4 regions of the Streptomyces sp. NPDC006529 genome follow, and region 1 is predicted to be linked to each of the others. Evidence: riboswitches for the same ligand, from Rfam matches in the RefSeq annotation. Region 1 holds a riboswitch; each other region holds the start of a gene.

The links. A riboswitch is a leader RNA that binds a small molecule or an ion and turns the genes downstream of it on or off. The one in region 1 is predicted to bind cyclic di-AMP.
Positions count from the first base shown of each region.
Region 2: it holds a riboswitch for cyclic di-AMP, as region 1 does, so the genes downstream of both, ABZY31_RS15415 (transglycosylase family protein) here and ABZY31_RS20785 (LysM peptidoglycan-binding domain-containing protein) in region 1, are expected to answer to the same signal.
Region 3: it holds a riboswitch for cyclic di-AMP, as region 1 does, so the genes downstream of both, ABZY31_RS08500 (M23 family metallopeptidase) here and ABZY31_RS20785 (LysM peptidoglycan-binding domain-containing protein) in region 1, are expected to answer to the same signal.
Region 4: it holds a riboswitch for cyclic di-AMP, as region 1 does, so the genes downstream of both, ABZY31_RS05815 (LysM peptidoglycan-binding domain-containing M23 family metallopeptidase) here and ABZY31_RS20785 (LysM peptidoglycan-binding domain-containing protein) in region 1, are expected to answer to the same signal.

Region 1 covers NZ_JBEXPB010000030.1:11,428-16,013, forward strand. The annotation lists gene ABZY31_RS20780 (glycoside hydrolase family 20 protein) at 1-1,538, shown strand, start outside; gene ABZY31_RS20785 (LysM peptidoglycan-binding domain-containing protein) at 1,588-2,370, opposite strand; cyclic di-AMP (ydaO/yuaA leader) riboswitch at 2,375-2,620, opposite strand; gene ABZY31_RS20790 (S-(hydroxymethyl)mycothiol dehydrogenase) at 3,076-4,161, shown strand; gene ABZY31_RS20795 (alpha/beta fold hydrolase) at 4,362-4,586, shown strand, end outside.
Region 2 covers NZ_JBEXPB010000018.1:20,102-24,687, reverse strand. The annotation lists gene ABZY31_RS15425 (septum formation initiator family protein) at 24-506, opposite strand; gene eno (phosphopyruvate hydratase) at 624-1,910, opposite strand; gene ABZY31_RS15415 (transglycosylase family protein) at 2,170-2,877, opposite strand; cyclic di-AMP (ydaO/yuaA leader) riboswitch at 2,880-3,052, opposite strand; gene ABZY31_RS15410 (transglycosylase family protein) at 3,328-4,371, opposite strand; gene ABZY31_RS15405 (cytochrome P450) at 4,466-4,586, opposite strand, start outside.
Region 3 covers NZ_JBEXPB010000007.1:139,504-144,089, reverse strand. The annotation lists gene ABZY31_RS08515 (GNAT family N-acetyltransferase) at 1-634, opposite strand, end outside; gene ABZY31_RS08510 (HPr family phosphocarrier protein) at 857-1,138, shown strand; gene ABZY31_RS08505 (GntR family transcriptional regulator) at 1,344-2,009, opposite strand; gene ABZY31_RS08500 (M23 family metallopeptidase) at 2,178-2,981, opposite strand; cyclic di-AMP (ydaO/yuaA leader) riboswitch at 2,994-3,149, opposite strand; gene ABZY31_RS08495 (pitrilysin family protein) at 3,356-4,586, opposite strand, start outside.
Region 4 covers NZ_JBEXPB010000004.1:206,524-211,109, reverse strand. The annotation lists gene ABZY31_RS05825 (MBL fold metallo-hydrolase) at 1-439, opposite strand, end outside; gene ABZY31_RS05820 (SGNH/GDSL hydrolase family protein) at 555-1,364, opposite strand; gene ABZY31_RS05815 (LysM peptidoglycan-binding domain-containing M23 family metallopeptidase) at 1,532-2,548, opposite strand; cyclic di-AMP (ydaO/yuaA leader) riboswitch at 2,553-2,774, opposite strand; gene ABZY31_RS05810 (tyrosine-protein phosphatase) at 3,051-3,857, shown strand; gene ABZY31_RS05805 (aspartate aminotransferase family protein) at 3,907-4,586, opposite strand, start outside.

The DNA.
Region 1 (4,586 bases):
ACGGCCCCGCGGCCGCCAGCTCACCGGCCGTCCCGGGCAGCCCCGACCCGTCGGCGTCCAGCGCCCGCGCCCCCTCACCGAGCCGCAGCTACCCCCTGTCCACCGCGCCGCGGACGATCCCGGCCGTCCGCACCTTCGAAGCGGCGCGCGGCCCCGGCTGGAAGCCCGCCCCGCAGGCACGGGTCGTCGTCGCCCGCGCCGACGCGGCCGCCCTCGGCGACGAGGGGAAGATGCTCGCCCGCGACCTGGAGCTGGGCTACGCCGAGGACGGCGGCCCGCTCCGGCCCGGCGACGTGGAACTCGCTCTCGACAAGGCCCCCGCGAGCGGCGCCAAGGCCGCCCCGGAGTCCTACACCCTCACGGTGCGGGGCGGCGGCGTCCGCATCACCGGGCCCGACGACGCCGGGGTCTTCTACGGCACGCGCACCCTCGAACAGGCCGTCCGCGGCGCCGGATCCATCGGCGAGGGAACGGTCAAGGACGCGCCGGACCGCCCGCAGCGCGGCCTGAACCTCGACATAGCCCGCAAGAACTTCACCGCGCCGTGGATCGAGGACCGGCTGCGCGAGATGGCCGACCTCAAGCTCAACCAGCTGGGCCTGCACTTCTCCGACGACCAGGCCTTCCGCATCGCTTCCGTCAGCCACCCCGAGATCGTCTCCGACCCGCACCTCAGCCAGGCCGAGGTGCGCGCCATCGTGGCCCTCGCCCGGAGCCTGCACATCGAGGTCGTCCCCGAGATCGACTCGCCCGGACACCTGGGCGCCGTCCTGCGCGCCCACCCCGCCCTCCAGCTGCGCGACGCGGCCGGGCGGGCCGTCAAGGGCGCCGTGGACATCTCCGACCCGGCGTCCGCGCGGCTCGTCGACGAACTGCTGCGCGAATACCTGCCGCTCTTCCCCGGCGCGCGCTGGCACGTCGGCGCCGACGAGTACCAGGCGCTGGTCGTCAAGGACCCGCAGGCCTCCTTCCCGCAGCTCGCGGCGGCCGCCCGGAATCGGTACGGCGCCGGGGCGCGCGTCTTCGACCTGGCCACCGGCTGGCTGAACGACCGCGCGGCCGTGGTCCGCGCCGCCGGCCGGCAGCCCAAGGCGTGGAACGACGGCTTCTTCACCGGGGGCGCGGCCACCGCCGCGCGGGACGTCGAGGTGGAGTACTGGACGGGCAAGGAGATCGGCGCCCGCCCGCCCCTGGAGTACCTGCGCGAGGGCCGGCCCGTGGTCAACCTCAACGACGAGTACCTGTACTACGTCCTCGGCGAGCCCAACGACTTCACCTACCCGACCGGCCGGCGGATCTACGAACAGTGGACCCCGCTCGTGCTGCGCGGCACCGAGGCCGTGCCCGCCCGCTACGCCGACCGGATCCTGGGCGCCCGGCTCGCCGTCTGGTGCGACCTGGCCGGATCGCAGACCCAGGCGCAGGTCGCCGCCGGGATCCGGCTGCCGCTGGCCGCCCTCGCCCAGAAGGTCTGGGACCCGCGGCCGCCCGGGCCGACGTGGAGTCAGTTCACCGCGCTGGCCGACCGCCTGAGGTGAAGCGGGATCCCGGGACCGGCCCGCGCGGCGTGCTCCGCCCGGGGTCCGCTCAGTAGGCGCCGTTGACGTTGTCGATCGAACCGTAGCGGGCGGCCGCGTAGTTGCAGGCGGCGGTGATGTTCGCGACCGGGTCGTAGGAGTCGGACGACGTGCCGGGCACGTGGTAGGCCCTGAAGGTGGGGTCGATGACCTGGAGGAGGCCCTTCGAGGGAATGCCCGCGGCCGCGTTGGAGTCCCAGTTGTTGATGGCGAGCGGGTTGCCCGAGGACTCGCGCAGCACGTTGCGGTGAATTCCGTCGTAGGTTCCGGGAATTCCGTGCTGGGCCATGATCTCCAGCGACTGGCGGATCCACCCGTCGAGGTTGTTGGCGTACAGGGTGGTGGGCCGTGCGGAACGGTCGGCGCGGGCGGGCGCGGCCGTGGTATTGCGCTTGGCGACCAGGGTCGTGGCGGTGGCCTTGGCCGATCCCGAACTCGCCTTTGCGGCCCCGCCGATCGTCAGCTTGGTTCCCGGGCGGATGACGGACGGGTCGCTGCCGATCACCGAGCGGTTGTCCGCGTACAGCTTCTTCCAGCCGCCGCTCACGGAATGCGTTTGCGCGATCTTGGAAAGGGTGTCGCCGGGCACCACGGAATAGACCGTGGGCGCGGCGGCCTTCGTCGCGGCCGTGGAAGCGGTGGGCGCCTTGGCGGCCGCGGCCGGCTGAGCGGCCTCCGCCCCGGAGGCGCTGATCAGCGGGAGGGCGAGGGCGAAACCGCCGGTGCCCGCGACGGCGACCAGACGGGCCACCCGGCTGTTCTTGGGACGGCGGTGCTTGCCCGATGCGGACATGGCGCATTCCTCTCCGTCGCCTGCGAGGTGAGCTGTCGGGTTCGGACGGGAGCTGTCCGGCCGCACCGCGGCACGCGTGTTCCGGACATGCCTCGGGCATGACGAAGGCGTGCGTGCCGGTGGTGCGACTTCACCCCGAGCCGGTCCGGATTCATGATCCGGACCGGCGGCCTACCTGGTTCCCCCGCTCCTGCCGTACGTGAAGTGGGATGGGTTTCCGGGTGGCGGCAGGATTCGGCGTTCCACCTGGATTGCGGTGACCGTAAACGAAGAGGGAGGGCGGGAACAAGGGGCGAATTCCGCGTGGTGATCGTCTTATCGGTACCGGTCCGCGGAATGCGTCACACCCGTACGGGTCATGGATCCCGAATTTCATTGCTGGGCCCGGAATTGAGACTTCCGGATCTTTTATGGGTGGCGGCGGTCCGGCCTGTTCCGCGTGACTCACATCACCGCCGGAGCGCCCGTTCCGCATTCAAGGGCAAATCACCCCTAGCTGCCTCTAAAGGTGTTTCTCGCACCTCCACCGGCCGCGCCGCCTCCGGCAGTTCCGCGCACCCGGGCGGCGCTTCCGGCGTCCGCGGGACCCCGGCGTGCGGTTCCGGGGCGCCGTCGGCCGCCCGAAGTGTGCCGGTGGCCCCGACGGGAGGCTCCCGCCGTGTACGTTCGCAGCACGGGACGGATCACAGGAGAGCGGGGTATGACGTGACGCATCGCGTACGAGGGGTCATCGCACGGAGCAAGGGCGCGCCGGTGGAGACGACAACGATCCTCGTGCCCGACCCGGGGCCGGGCGAGGCGCTCGTCCAGGTCCAGGCCTGCGGGGTCTGCCACACCGACCTGCACTACCGGGAGGGCGGCATCAACGACGCCTTCCCCTTCCTCCTCGGCCACGAGGCCGCCGGAGTGGTGGAGGCCGTCGGCCCCGATGTCACCGGCGTCGCCCCTGGCGACTTCGTGATCCTCAACTGGCGCGCCGTGTGCGGCCGCTGCCGCGCCTGCAAGCGCGGGCGCCCCTGGTACTGCTTCGACACCCACAACGCCACCCAGTCCATGACCCTGGAGGACGGCACTCCGCTCTCCCCGGCGCTGGGCATCGGAGCCTTCGCCGAGAAGACCCTGGTCGCCGCCGGCCAGTGCACCAAGGTGGACCCGGCGGCCTCGGCCGCCGCCGCCGGACTGCTGGGCTGCGGGGTGATGGCGGGCCTCGGCGCGGCCCTCAACACCGGGAACGTCGGCCGCGGCGACTCGGTGGCCGTCATCGGCTGCGGCGGCGTGGGCAACGCGGCCGTCGCCGGGGCCCGGCTCGCCGGTGCGGGCCGGATCATCGCGGTGGACCTGGACGACCGCAAGCTGGAACAGGCCAGGGGGCTGGGCGCCACCCACACCGTCAACGGCCGTACCGAGGACGTGGTCAAGGCGGTCCAGGCGCTGACCGGCGGCAACGGAGCGGACGTGGTCATCGACGCCGTCGGCCGCCCCGAGACCTACCGGCAGGCGTTCTACGCCCGCGACCTGGCCGGCACCGTGGTGCTGGTCGGCGTCCCCACCCCGGAGATGGCCCTCGAACTCCCGCTGCTCGACGTCTTCGGCCGCGGCGGCGCCCTCAAGTCCTCCTGGTACGGGGACTGCCTGCCCGAGCGGGACTTCCCGCTGTTGATCGACCTCTACCTCCAGGGCCGCCTCGACCTCGACGCGTTCGTCTCCGAGACCATCGCGCTCGACGACGTGGAGGAAGCCTTCGCCCGCATGGAACGCGGCGAAGTCCTCCGCTCGGTCGTCCTCTTCTGACCACAAGCCCCGGGCCACCCCCCGGCCCGGGGCCCGCCGTCGGCCCAAGGCGCGCCACATCAGCCCCGCCGACGGACCACGGCGCCGCGATGTCAGCCCCGCCGGCGTTTGAGGCGCCGCCGGAGGCAGCACCGGGCCCGCACGGCCCGCACCGGAACCCACCGCACCGGAACCCACCGCACCCGACCCTTGGATCGTCCGTGACCCACAGCCACAGCCCCAGCTACCGCCAGCCCGGCGTAGTCCTGACCGACCACCGCTTCACGGTCCCGCTGGACCACGACCGCCCGGACGGCGAGCGCATCGAGCTGTACGCCCGCGAGGCCGTGGCGACGGGCAAGGACCCGGCCACGCTGCCCTGGCTGCTCTACCTGGAGGGCGGCCCCGGCTTCGGTGCCCGCCGCTTCACCGGCCGCCAGGCCTGG
Region 2 (4,586 bases), on a different contig from region 1:
GGTAAGTGGTCGGTCGGTGAACGTCAGTCGGCGGGGCGGTCGGCCTTGTCGACGCCGTCCCAGACGTTCGAGTACCAGGGCCGGTCGGCCGTCGCCGCGCCGGTGCGGCGGTGCTCCGCGGTCTCGGAGTCGACCATCGTGTAGCCGATCTCCCCCGGCCGCACGTAGTGCAGGTGCCTGCGCGCCTGCTGCTCCGCGTAGGCCGGGTCCTGCCAGCGGGCCTTTTCGTCGCGCAGCTCGTCCAGCCGCTTGCGCGCCCCGTCGGCGCTCCGCTGCTGGTCGGCGATCTCCGAGCGCTGGGAGACGTACTGGCGCATCGGGTACGCGAGGGCGACGACCAGCGTACAGAGCACCAGCACCAGCAACGCGGCCCGGCCGGTCAGCCGGCTGCGGCGGACCTGACGGCGCGTCTGCGAGCGGTAGACGTGGGCCGCGGTCCGTTCTCCGAGCTGCTTGAGCCTGGTCGCGGTCGAGAAGGTGGAGAACCGATCCCGGTTCCCGGCCATTGACTCCGCCTCCCCTGTAGCGCACACAGCAATACGTCCCCGCACACGGTACGGGACCGAGCGCGGGGACGTACGGAGGCTGCCTGGCCCCGCGGGGATGAACCCCGCGGAGGAGGGTCAGCCCTTGAAGCGCGGGAAGGCGGAGCGGCCCGCGTACACCGCGGCGTCGTCGAGGATCTCCTCGATGCGCAGCAGCTGGTTGTACTTGGCGACGCGGTCCGAGCGGGCCGGGGCGCCGCTCTTGATCTGACCGCAGTTCACCGCGACGGCGAGGTCGGCGATGGTGACGTCCTCGGTCTCGCCGGAGCGGTGCGACATCATGCACTTGAAGCCGTTGCGCTGGGCCATCTCGACGGCGTCCAGGGCCTCGGTCAGCGAACCGATCTGGTTCACCTTGACGAGCAGGGCGTTCGCCGAGCCCTCTTCGATGCCGCGGGCGAGGCGCTCCGGGTTGGTGACGAAGAGGTCGTCGCCGACGATCTGGACCTTGGAGCCCAGGCGGTCGGTGAGGATCTTCCAGCCGGCCCAGTCGTCCTCGAACAGCGGGTCTTCGAGGGAGACCAGCGGGTACGCGGCGCAGAGCTCCTCGTAGTACTCGGTCATCTCGGCGGCCGAGCGGGACTGGCCCTCGTACTCGTACTTGCCGTCCTTGTAGAACTCGGACGCGGCGGCGTCGAGCGCCAGCGCGATGTCCTTGCCCGGGACGTAGCCGGCCAGCTTGATGGCCTCGACGATGAGGTCGAGCGCGGCGCGGTTGGACTCCAGGTTCGGGGCGAAGCCGCCCTCGTCGCCCAGGCCGGTGGAGAGGCCCTTGCTGTGCAGGACCTTCTTGAGGGTGTGGTAGACCTCGGAACCCCAGCGCAGCGCCTCGGAGAAGGACTCCGCGCCGATCGGAGCGATCATGAACTCCTGGATGTCCACGTTGGAGTCGGCGTGCGACCCGCCGTTCAGGATGTTCATCATCGGAACGGGCAGCAGGTGCGCGTTCGGGCCACCGAGGTAGCGGAAGAGCGGCAGGTCCGAGGCCTCGGACGCGGCGTGCGCGACGGCCAGGGAGACACCGAGGATCGCGTTGGCGCCCAGCGAGCCCTTGTTGTCGGTGGCGTCCAGGTCGCACATGGCCTGGTCGATCAGGCGCTGCTCGGTGGCGTCGTAGCCGACGAGCTCCGGGCCGATCTGCTCGATGACGGCGAGGACGGCCTTCTCGACGCCCTTGCCGAGGTAGCGGTTGGCGTCACCGTCCCGCAGCTCGACGGCCTCGAAGGCACCGGTGGAGGCGCCGGACGGAACAGCAGCACGGCCGGTGCTGCCGTCGTCGAGGCCAACCTCGACCTCGACCGTGGGGTTGCCTCGGGAGTCCAGGATTTCCCGGGCTACGACGACGTCGATGGACGGCACGAGCATCTCCTTATGGGATGTGGCGCTGGGTGTGCGGTGGCGTGTCGGGCCGTGGGACGGCCCTGCCGCTTAGAGCCTAACCGGATCGGGGCGGTCGGCCCGCCGAGCAACCGCTCCCTGGGACGAAAAAGGGTGGGAATACCCCTCTTACAGGACATAGAGCAAGGCTGAAGGCGGGATTCCGCCCGCGGAAACACGACGGCCCGGCGCGTGGGGGGATACGCGCCGGGCGGTGGTGGTCATGCGTGGAGCGTTACCGCGGGGTTCAGCTGAGCTTCAGCTTCTGACCCGGGAAGATCAGGTCGGCGTCCTGCACGATGTCCTTGTTCAGCTCGAACACGTGCTGCCAGCCGCCCTTGACGGCGTTCGCCTGGGCGATGGTGCCGAGGGTGTCGCCGGCCTTGACCTCGTAGGAGCCGTTGCCCGTCTTGGGGGCCTCGGCGGCCGGGGTCTTCTTGACGGGGGCCGGGGTCTCGGCGCGCTCGGAGCGGGTGACCGGCGCCTCGGCGCGCTTGGTCTCCTGCTTCGGCTGGGCCTTCTTCTCGGCCTTCTTCTCGGGCTTGGCCTGCTTGGGGGCCTCGGCCGCGCCGCCGTTGTAGGCCGCGTTCGACAGGCCCACGCCGCAGGACGGCCACGCGCCCTTGCCCTGGCCCTTGAGGACCTTCTCGGCGATGGCTATCTGCTGCGACTTGGTGGCCTGGTTGGCCTGCGGGGCGTAGGCCTTGCCGCCGTACGCCGCCCAGGTGGAGGACGAGAACTGCACGCCGCCGTAGTAGCCGTTGCCCGTGTTGATGGACCAGTTGCCGCCGGACTCGCACGCGGCGACGGCGTCCCACTGGGAGGTGGTCGCGGCGCTCGCGGCGCCCGCGGTCATCAGCGGGGCCGCCACGGCGACACCGGCGACACCGACGAGGGTGACGACACGGGTGGCCTTGGAGGCGCGACGGTGCTTGCCCTTGCCGGAAAGCAGCATGGTTTTCTCCTCACCGACGCCTGCGAAGTGAGCTGTCGGGTTCGGGCGGATGAGTTGCCCGGTCGCGCACCGTGGTGCGCGGCTTAACCCCAAGCCGGTTCCGTGACCGTCTCTCAACGGCCGGTTCCGGCACTTACCTTGGTTCCCCCGCTCCTGCCTTCGGCGCTTGCGCGACGACTGTTCCCTCCGTCCGCCGGCAGGATTCGGCGATGCGGTCGAAGGAGCCCGCGGTGGCGAGCGATTCAGAAGGTAGACAGGTCTCTCCCCGATGTTCAACGAGGGACATCGGGGAGAAACGGGCCCTACTTGCGCTCCCGGGACGGGTGTTTACGCAGGTGAGAGCCGGGTTTGCGGCAGTCTCCGACCAGGACACGCCAGTTGGACCGAAGAGATGCATGTCTCACTTGCACGAATGGGACATACAAGGCGATCTTCGCGCCCGAAGTGCCCCTATTTCTGGCTTAGATCGAGATTCTGCCCCGGGGTGATGAGGTCGGCGTCGTGCCCGATGACCTGCTGATTGGCCTCGTAAAGGGCATTCCAGCCACCCTCGACCCCCTGGGCGGTCGCGATCGCCGTCAGGTTGTCCCCGGCCTTGACGGTGTACGACGGATCCGACAGGGCGTCAGGGGCCGCGGACGTCTCCGCGGCGGGCGTTCCGCGGTGCTTTCCACCGGTTGCCGACGTTTCGCCCTGCGGCGTGGCCGCGGAGCCGGGCGTGGCGGCCGGGCCCGTCGGGGCCACCGGGGCCGCGGGGTTCGACGGGGAGGCCGTCGGACCGCCCGGGAGCGCGGAGCCACCGGTTACGGGCGCCACGGGCGTTCCGGTGGGCCCGGTCGGGGTGGCGGGGCCACCGGTCTCGGGCGCCGGGGGTGGCATGACGGGCAGTCCGGAGGTCAGCGGGGTCTCGGGGACCGCCGGCAGCGCGCCGGGCGAGGCGCTGGCCCCGGACGGGGTGGTGGCTCCGGGGATGTGCCCGGTGGAGGCCGGCGTCGAGGCGGGCGCGGGCGCTCCGGCGAGCGGACCCGTGCCGGAGGCCGGGGTTCCTTCGGGGCGCAGCGGGCTCGGCGCGACGGAACCGGAACCTGCGCGGCCCGGGTCGACGGTGGGCGCGGGGCCGCCCCGGGTGAGCCCGGAGGACTCCCCGCACAGCGGCCAGGCCTGCGGTCCCTGCGAGGCGAGGACCCGCTCGGCGATGGCTATCTGCTGCGAGCGGCTGGCGAGGTCGGGCCGCGCGGCGAACTCCAGCCCGCCCGCGCTCTTCCACTGTTCCAGCGTGAACTGGAGTCCGCCGTACGACCCGCTGCCGAAATCGGCGCTCCAGGTTCCGCCGCTCTCACACTCGGCCACCCTGTCCCAGGTGGTGGTCTCGGCCGCGTTCGCGCCGGAGGCGGCGAACAGCGGCAGAGCGAGCGCGGAGCCGGCGACTCCGGCGGTGACGACGAGGGCGGGGACCTGACGGGGGCGTCTGTGGCGGCCGTTCCCGGAACGCATGAGGGTGGACCTTTCGCGTGGCGGCGGGGGCGACGCGAACCTAGCCGGGTTCGAACGCTTGTCACAAGTCGATGATGCGCAGATCACGTCGAGGTCACAGAGTTGACTCTTCGTCAGCCAAGGGCCCCGGCGCCGCCCCTTCCGCATCCGCAACGTTTGGGGTTGTGAAGCGGACCGGAAGCGTGCGCAGGCCACGCATGATCAGTCCGCCCCGC
Region 3 (4,586 bases), on a different contig from region 1:
GGGGGGCGAGCAGCCGCTGGACGGAGCGGGCCTCGGCGCGCTGTTCGCGGGCCCGCTGGACGGCCAGGGATTCGGCGGTGGGTTCGAGGTCGAGGTCGAGGTGGACCGAGCCGTCCTCGAAGGTGCGCTTCTGCTGGTAGCCGACCTCTTTGAAGACCTTGATCATCTTGACGTTGGCGGGCAGGACCTCGGCCGCGAAGCGGCGGATCCCGCGCTCGCGCGCGACCGCGCCGATGTGTTCGAGGAGGGCGGAGGCGACCCCGCGGCCCTGGTGGGCGTCCTGGACGAGGAAGGCGACCTCGGCCTCGTCGGCCGCTCCGGAGGCGGGGCGCCCGTCGGGGCCGATGCGGTCGTAGCGGACGGTCGCGATGAACTCGCCGCCGACGGTGGCCGCGAGGCCGACCCGGTCCACGTAGTCGTGGTGGGTGAAGCGGTGCACGTCCTTGGCGGACAGCCGGGGGTAGGGGGCGAAGAACCGGTAGTACTTCGACTCGTCCGAGACCTGTTCGTAGAAGCTGACCAGGCGCTCCGCGTCCTCGGGCGTGATGGGGCGGATCCGGGCGGTGCCGCCGTCGCGCAGCACGACGTCCGCTTCCCAGTGGGCCGGGTACGAGGGGTCCGACGCGGTGGTCATGGAGCCACCCTAGAGCCTGGTTTGGGCGGACGGAGGGCGGGCGCCGGGCGGGGGCGCACCCGCGGGGCCGCGTGCGCGCGGCGCAGTAGCCGAGCCGGGGCAAACCAGTGCAAGCTGTGGAGGGTCGAACGGCAGGTGAACGGGGGCCGAAGGTCGGCCGGAGCACTCGGAGTGCCGTGAGAGACTGGTCTAGACAACCGTAAGAACCTGAAGGGCATCACCATGGCAGAGCGCCGCGTCAACGTCGGCTGGGCCGAGGGCCTGCACGCTCGTCCCGCCTCGATCTTCGTCCGGGCGACCACCGCTTCCGGCGTCCCGGTGACCATCTCCAAGGCCGACGGCAACCCGGTCAACGCCGCGTCCATGCTCGCGGTCCTGGGCCTGGGCGCCCAGGGCGGCGAGGAGATCGTCCTCGCGTCCGACGCCGAGGGCGCGGACGCCGCGCTGGACCGTCTGGCGAAGCTGGTCGCCGAGGGTCTCGAAGAGCTTCCCGAGACCGTCTGACCCCCGGCCGACCCCCCGGGTCCGGCCCACGCACCACCCACGGCGGAGCCGTGGCCCCGCACCCGGGGCCACGGCTCCGCCGCATTTCCCGGGAACGCCCGAAGCCGCGTAACACCCCCGGACCTTTTCGTTTATCCGGAACGCACCCACGCGGCCGGAAAAACAATTCCCGCCCGGTAAATCAATCCTTTGTATCGGGACCGTGTTAAAGCCCGCCGCTCGCCATGTTTACGGCAGGTTGCGAAGTCCTCACGCGCAGCCGGTGCGCTCCGGCCGCGCGGTCGGCGTGGGCCGCGGTCAGCGCCCGCGCCCGCTCCGCGTCGCCGCGCGCCACCGCGTCCACGATCGCGCCGTGCTCCGCCCAGGACTCCACGGGCCGCACCGGAGCGTCCACGGCGTACATCCAGGCAACCTTGTGGCGCATCTGCGTGAGCAGCGCGATCAGGCCGGGGCTGTCCGAGGCCTGCACGAGCGTCTCGTGGAACCAGCCGCCCAGGGATCGCAGATCCTCCCCCTGCCCCCTCCTGGCCCGCTCCTGGCCCAGCCGTACCAGCCCCCGCAGCACCTTCAGGTGCGCCTCGCTGCGCCGGCGGGCGGCCCGGGCCGCCGCGAGGGGCTCCAGCAGCATCCGGACCTCCAGGAGGTCGGCCGCCTCCTGCTCGGTCGGCTCGGCGACGCAGGCGCCCGCGTGCCGGCGGGTGGTGACGAAGCCCTCGGACTCCAGGGTGCGCAGTGCCTCCCGGACGGGGACGCGGGAGACTCCGTAGCGCCGGGCGAGCAGCTCCTCGGTGAGGCGGGAGCCCGGGCCGAAGACCCCGGAGACGATGTCGTCGCGGATCGCCGTACAAACCGCGTGCGCGGGAATTCGCAAGACCGGACCTCCGCTGAATACCGTTGCCGCCGAATCCATTACCGCGACTCTATGGCAACGCGCGCTCTTTTCCGAGGACGGTTTTCGGAAATGGGCACAAAGGCACGCACGACACGAAGGCCCCGGCTCGATGAGCCGGGGCCTTCGGTCAGCGCGTGCGCGGGCGGGTCAGATCTCGACGCCCTTGGACCGCAGGTAGGCCAGCGGGTTGATGTCCGAGCCGTAGGACGGGCCGGTACGGGCCTCGAAGTGCAGGTGCGCGCCGAAGCTGTTGCCGGTGTTGCCCGACAGCCCGATCTGCTGGCCCGCGGTGACCTGCTCGCCGGCGGAGACGCTCAGCCGCGAGAGGTGGCCGTACTGGGTGTACGTACCGTCGTTGTGCTTGATGACGATGTTGTTGCCGTACGCACCGCCGTCGCCAGCCTCGACGACGACGCCCGCGCCCACGGCGTGGACGACGGTGCCCTCGGCGGCGTGGAAGTCGACGCCGGTGTGGCTGCCGGAGGACCAGGCGCTGCCGCCGGCGCCGTACTGGGTGCTGACGTAGGAGCCGGTGACCGGCAGCACGAAGGCGTTGAGGCGCTTGCGCTCCTCTTCGCGGTCCGCGCGCTCCTTGGCCTCGCGCTCGGCCTTGGCCTTCGCCTCGGCCATGCGGCGGGCCTCGGCGGCCTTCGTCTTCGCCTCGGCCTCGGCCTGCGCCTTGAGGGCGGCGGCGTCGGCGGCGTTGCGCTGCGCGTCGGCCTGGGCCTCCAGGTCGCCGGCGAGGGTGTCCGCGACGACGACGGCGTTCATGCCGTCACCCTGGGGGGCGGTGGAGTGGTGGTTGTCCGCGGCGAAGGCCGGGGCTGCGAGGCTGGCCGCGACGCCGGTGGCGGCGAGGGCGGCTATGCCGGCGACACCTGCGGTCTTCCGGCTCAGACGGCTGGAACCACGGTGCTTGCCGGAAGAGGCACGACTGCTGCCGAACGCCATGAAGGGGCTGATCCTTTCCTTCCCTCTCGCCTACCGGGTTAGCTGACGGGTTCGGAGCAGGAAGGTCTCCTACGGGCCCCCTCTTGCGAGATGGCCCGATTCACCCCAGGGACGTGGGTCCCCGGCTCCCCAGGCTCGCGCCTGACGGGGACTCGGCGATCGCTGCCCGGTGCCGCGAGTGCGGCGTTCACAACTGACGGACAGCACGCCCGACGCTAGGCGGATCTTCGGGTAATCACCAAACACACGCGCCCCATTGTTAGCTACGTCACGTGACATAGAAGCAACCTCTCCGCCAAACGGACAAAAGGGGTTCCGGTGGCCAAGCCACCGAAACCCCTTCCGCGCCCGCTCAGTTCACGGGCGGTTCACCGTCAGTTCGCGACGACGCGCACGTCACCGATTCCGAGCGCGCGCACCGGCGCCTCGATCTGCGAGGCGTCACCGACGAGCACCGTCACGAGCCGGTCCACCGGGAAGGCGTTGACGACGGCGGAGGTGGCCTCCACCGTGCCCGTCTCGGCCAGCCGCGCGTACAACCGCGCCTGGTAGTCGTCCGGCAGGCCCTGCTCGACCTGGTCGGCCAGGGTCCCCGCGACGGACGCGGCCGTCTCGAACTTCAACGGGGCCACGCCCACCAGGTTCTGCACCGCCACGTCCCGCTCCGCGTCGGTCAGACCGCCCTCCGCGAGGGTGCGCAGCACCTTCCAGAGGTCCTCCAGCGCCGGGCCCGTGTTGGGGGTGTCCACCGAACCGCTGATGGCGAGCATCGACGCGCCGGTGCCGTCCGCGGTGGAGCGCAGCACCTGCCCGAAGGCGCGCACGCCGTAGGTGTAGCCCTTCTCCTCGCGCAGCACCTTGTCCAGGCGGGAGGTGAGGGTGCCGCCCAGGCAGTACGTGCCGAGCACCTGGGGCGCCCAGACGCGGTCGTGCCGGTCCGCACCGATCCGCCCGATGAGCAGCTGGGTCTGCACCGCCCCCGGCCGGTCCACGATGATCACGCGGCCCGTGTCGTCCGCGGTGATCGGCGGTACGGGGAGCGGCTCGGCCGTGCCGCCCGTCCAGGTGCCCAGGGTGTCCGCGAGGACGGCGTCCAGGTCGATGCCGGTCAGGTCGCCGACCACCACCGCGGTGGAGGTGGCGGGGCGCACGTGGGCCTCGTAAAAGGCGCGTACGGCCGCGGCGTCGATCCGGGCCACCGTCTCCTCGGTCCCCTGGCGCGGGCGGGACATCCGCAGCGTGGCCGGGAACAGCTCCTGGGAGAGCTGCTTGGCGGCCCGGCGCTGCGGGTTGGCCAGCTCGTGCGGGATCTCGTCGAGCCGGTTGCGCACCAGCCGGTCCACCTCGCTGTCGGCGAAGGCGGGGGCGCGCAGGGCCTCGGCGAGCAGGCCCAGGGCCTTGGCGAGCCGGGAGGCCGGGACCTCCAGGGAGACCCGGATGCCGGGGTGGTCGGCGTGCGCGTCGAGGGTGGCGCCGCAGCGCTCCAGCTCGGCCGCGAACTCCTCGGCGGAGTGCTTGTCGGTGCCCTCGGACAGGGCGCGGGCCATGATCGTGGCCACGCCGTCCAGCCCGGCCGGTTCGGCGTCCAGCGGGGCGGCGAGGTTG
Region 4 (4,586 bases), on a different contig from region 1:
GCGGCACCGGTACGGGGTGCAGTCGGCGGGGTCCGGCGAACGGGAAGGGAGAGCACCGCTCTCCCCACACCGGATCGAAGAGCACCCGGCGTCCGTCGATCTCCGCGAGCACGCTGGAGTGCCCCATCCAGGTCAGCCGCAGGCCGCTGACCGGCGGCTTCGCCAGATCGGCCAGGGTCGTCGGGTGCACCGGGACGGGCGCGCCCGGGTTGCGCCGGACCCGCTGCTCCTTGTGGAAATAGATCTTGGCGAACTCCACCATCGAGCCGGAAGGCCTGGTCCGGGCACCGACCGGGTTCTGAAAGACGCCGTCGGCGAAGTTCGGCGAGCGCAGGATCCGCTCCAGCCGCGCGCCGGACGGATCCGCGCCGAAGGCTTCGGGCCGCAGGGCGCGAAGCCGTGGACGCAAGGAACGGGAGCCGGGGTCGGAGCCGGTCAAGGCGCCTCCAGAGGGGAAGTGGGCAGGGCTGGTCGTACGTTCTACCACCCTCCCAACGCACACTGCCCCCGAAGGATTCCGCGCGCCTCCCCGCCCCGCCCGCGACGGCCGGCCCCTACAGCGGCAGCAGGTCCGGGCGCTTGGCCCCCATGCGGTCCCCCGAGGACTCCCCGCGCAATCGCCTGCCGATCCACGGCACGAGGTGCTCCCGTGCCCACTGGATGTTGTCGCGGGTCACCTCGGCCGAGCCGCGCGGCTGCTGCGGGGGCCACGGCTGGTCCGGGTCCGCGGGCACCTCCAGGCCGAGCACCTGCGCGGCGCGCAGCGCGACCCGGGTGTGCCCCTCGGGCGAGAGGTGGAGCCGGTCGTGGTCCCAAGCCCGCCTGTCCTGCACGGACTTCAGCGACCAGAGATCGAGCACCGGGCATCCGTACCGGTCGGCGATGGACCGGACGTGCGCCGAGTACGTCGCCACCTTGCCCCGGATGTGCCTGAGCACCGGCACCCCGCGGGTGTCGAAACCGGTGGTGATCATCACCATGCCGACTGACCCGACGAGGTCGGCGAGGGCCGCCTCGAACCGCTCCGCCACGTCGTCGGGGTCGCTCCCCGGCCGGATGATGTCATTGCCCCCGGCGCAGAAGCTGACCAGGTCGGGCGCCAGTTCCTTGGCCCGCGGCACCTGGTCGGCCACGATCTGGTCCAGGAGCTTCCCCCGCACAGCGAGGTTGGCGTACCGGAAGTCGTGCTCCTCGCGCTGGTCCGCGAGGAGCACGGCGAGCCGGTCGGCCCAGCCCACGCACAGGCCCCCCGGCCCCGGGTCGCCCACACCCTCGGTGAAACTGTCCCCGATCGCCGCGTACGAGCCGATGCCCGGCAGTGCCGTCTTGATTTCCGTCGTCCGTGCCGTCGTCTTCGTCGTCATCGCTGTCGTCGCTGCCACGAGAGCTCATACTCCACCCCGGGCGGTGACCTACGCGACCGTAGCCACCCCTTGACGGACCGTGATCTTTACCACCCGGCGGGTAAGGAATAAGTGAGGAGTCCGTCAGGTCTTTCAAGGGAGGCGGGGACACCGACGCGGCGGTGGCGTCAGACGTTCACGCCCTTCGAGCGCAGGTAGCCCAGCGGGTCGATGTCCGTGCCGTAGCCGGACCCGGTGCGGATCTCGAAGTGCAGGTGCGGGCCGGTGACGTTGCCGGTTGAACCGGAGAGGCCGATGCTCTGGCCCGCGGTCACGCTCTGGCCGACCGAGACCGAGAGCTGGGACAGGTGGCCGTACTGCGAGTAGCGGCCGTCCGCGTGCCGGATGACGACCTCGTTGCCGTACGCGCCGCCCCAGCCGGCGGAGACCACGGTGCCCGCGCCGACCGCGCGGACGGTGGTGCCGGTGCCCACGGCGAAGTCGACGCCGGTGTGGTAACCGCTGGACCACATGCTGCCGCTCGCCCGGTACTGGGTGGTGATGGAGGCGGAGACCGGGGCGACGAAGCCGGAGGCCGAGGCGGTACCGCTGCCCGAGCCCGTGCCGGCGGAGGTGCCGCCCCGAGCACTCGTCCCCTTCTGCGACGCACCCTCGTCGGCCGGGGCGGCCGGGGCCTCCGCGGCGGCGGCGCCCTCGTCCTGGCCCGCGTCCGCGTCCGCGTCCGCGTCCGCGTCCGCGTCCGCCACCGGCGCGGGTTCCTCGGCGCTTTGCGCGGCGGGCGCCGGAGCCTGTTCGCCCGGTCCGCCGAGCGCGAGCTTCAGCCCCGGGTGGATCAGCGAGGGGTCGGAGCCGACGGCCTCGCGGTTGTCCGCGTAGAGGCGCTGCCAGCCACCGCTCAGGTGCCGCTCCGCGGCGATCTCCGAGAGGCAGTCGCCGGACACCACGGTGTACACCGAGGAGGCCGCGGGCGCGGCGGCCGCGGCCCGGAGCGCCGCCGGAGCCTGGGCCGGGAGGGCCTGGGCCGGCAGCGCGGCGGTGGCGGGAGCCGTGGCCTGCGGGGCGGCCTGCGCGCCGGCGGCGCCCAGCAGCGGCAGCGCGAGCGCCGCGCTTCCGGTGCCCGCGACGACGAGACCGCGGGTCAACGCGGCGGACTTCGGACGGCGGTGCTTTCCCTTTGCGGGCATGGTGAATTCCTCTCCGTCGCCTGCGAGGTGAGCTGTCGGGTTCGGACTGGAGATGTCCGGCCGTAGGTCTACGGCTTCACCCCGAGCCGTCCGGAGGAGATCCATTCGAGAACATCGAGAAGATCGGTTTCGGAAACGGCGGCTTACCTGGTTCCCCCGCTCCTGCCGGGCGCGTGGATCGTCGGGTGCGGTGCCGGACGGTGGCAGGATTAGGCGGTCCATCCGGGTGGAGGTGAAGGTATTGGCTCCGGTCCCGTGGAACAAGCCGCGAATTCCCTTGGGTAATGGCGCGGGTGAGGGACCGCCGGAATTCCGGTCACCCTCCGTGGAATCCGCTGCGGCAACACCCTTGCGCACAAGGCAATTCGGCTTTAGCGATCACACACTCACGGTCACCGTATGATCCTGCTCACGGGGACGGGCCCGATCTCCCGGTCCCTTATGGCAAGTTGCGTTCAACCAGCGCAATTCGGACATGCCGCGACGATACGGAGGAGTCTTCGTGACCCAGCAGATACCCCAGGCCCCGTCCACGGAGCCGGAACTGACCGGAGTGCGCAACTTCCGTGACGTGGGCGGCCTCCCGGCCACCGACGGACGGAGGGTCAGATCGGGACAGGTCTATCGAAGCGGACATCTGGCGCATGCCACCGAAACCGACACGGAATTCCTCGCGTCGCTGGGTCTCCACACCGTCTTCGACTTCCGCAACGCCGCCGACCACGCCCTGGAGGGCCCGGACGTCGAGCTGCCGGGCGTGCGCAACGTCAACCTCCCGCTCTCCGACCCGGCGGACGGCACGGAGTTCTGGCGGATGGTCCGCGACGGCGATCTCGGCCAGCTGCGGGAGGCCCTCGGCGACGGCAAGGCCGCCCGGCGGATGGCCGCCTCCTACAGGGAGATCGTGACGACCCGCACCGCCGAGCACCGCCGGGTCGTGCAGGCGCTCGCCCGGAACGAGGTGCCGGTCCTGATGCACTGCGCGGCCGGCAAGGACCGGGCCGGTCTCTCGATCGCCGTCACGCTGCTCGCGCTCGGCGTGGAGCGCGAGGCGATCGTGGCGGACTACCTGGAGTCGAACGCTCCGCACCGCCGCTACAAGGTGCGCCGCAGCGGCGGGACCCCCGAGGCCCGCTCCCCCGAGGTGATGGAGCTGCTCGCCCCGCTCTTCGACGCGCGCGCCGAGTACCTGCACGCGGCCTTCGAGACCCTGGAGGAGATCTGGGGCAGCACCGACCGCTACCTCGCCGAGGGCCTCGGGCTCGCGCCCGAGACCCTCGACGAGCTGCGCGACCGCCTCCTGGAGTGACGGCGCCGGGCGGCCCGCCGGGCGGCCGACCGGCGGGCCGCCCCGCGGGTCAGCGGTTCGCGACGGCCTGCTTGACCAGGGTCCTGCCGAAGTCCCACATCAGCCCGCCCCCGCCGTGGGCGTCGTCCATGACGTCCCGGAAGGCGCCCACGAAGCGGTCCACGTCCGCCTCGTCCACGATCAGCGGCGGAATGAGCTTGATCACTTCCAGGTGGTCACCGGAAACCTGGGTGAGGATCCGGTGCTTCTGGAGCAGCGGTACGACGACCATCTGCGCGAAGAGCCCCTTGCGCGCGGCCTGGAGCATGGTCCACCGGCTGCGCAGGCCGAGCGAGGACGGGCGGCCGAACTCGATGCCGATCATCAGCCCCCGGCCGCGCACCTCGTGCAGCAGTTCGTACTCGTCCACCATCGCCGCGAGCCGGCCGCGCAGCAGATCGCCCATGGCACGGGCGTTGGCCACGACCGACTCGTTCTCCATGACGGACAGCACCGCGAGCCCGGCGGCCATGGCCTGGGCATTGGAGCCGAAGCTGGCCGAGTGCACGAGGACCCGGTCCATGGACGAGTACACCTTCTTGAAGATCCAGTCCTTGCCCAGGGTCGCGCCGACGGGTACGTAGCCGCCCGACAGGGCCTTGGCGACGCACACCAGGTCCGGTTCCACCCCGGCCTCGTGCTGGTAGGCGTAGAACTCCCCGGTCCGGCCGAGGCCGGTCTGCACCTCGT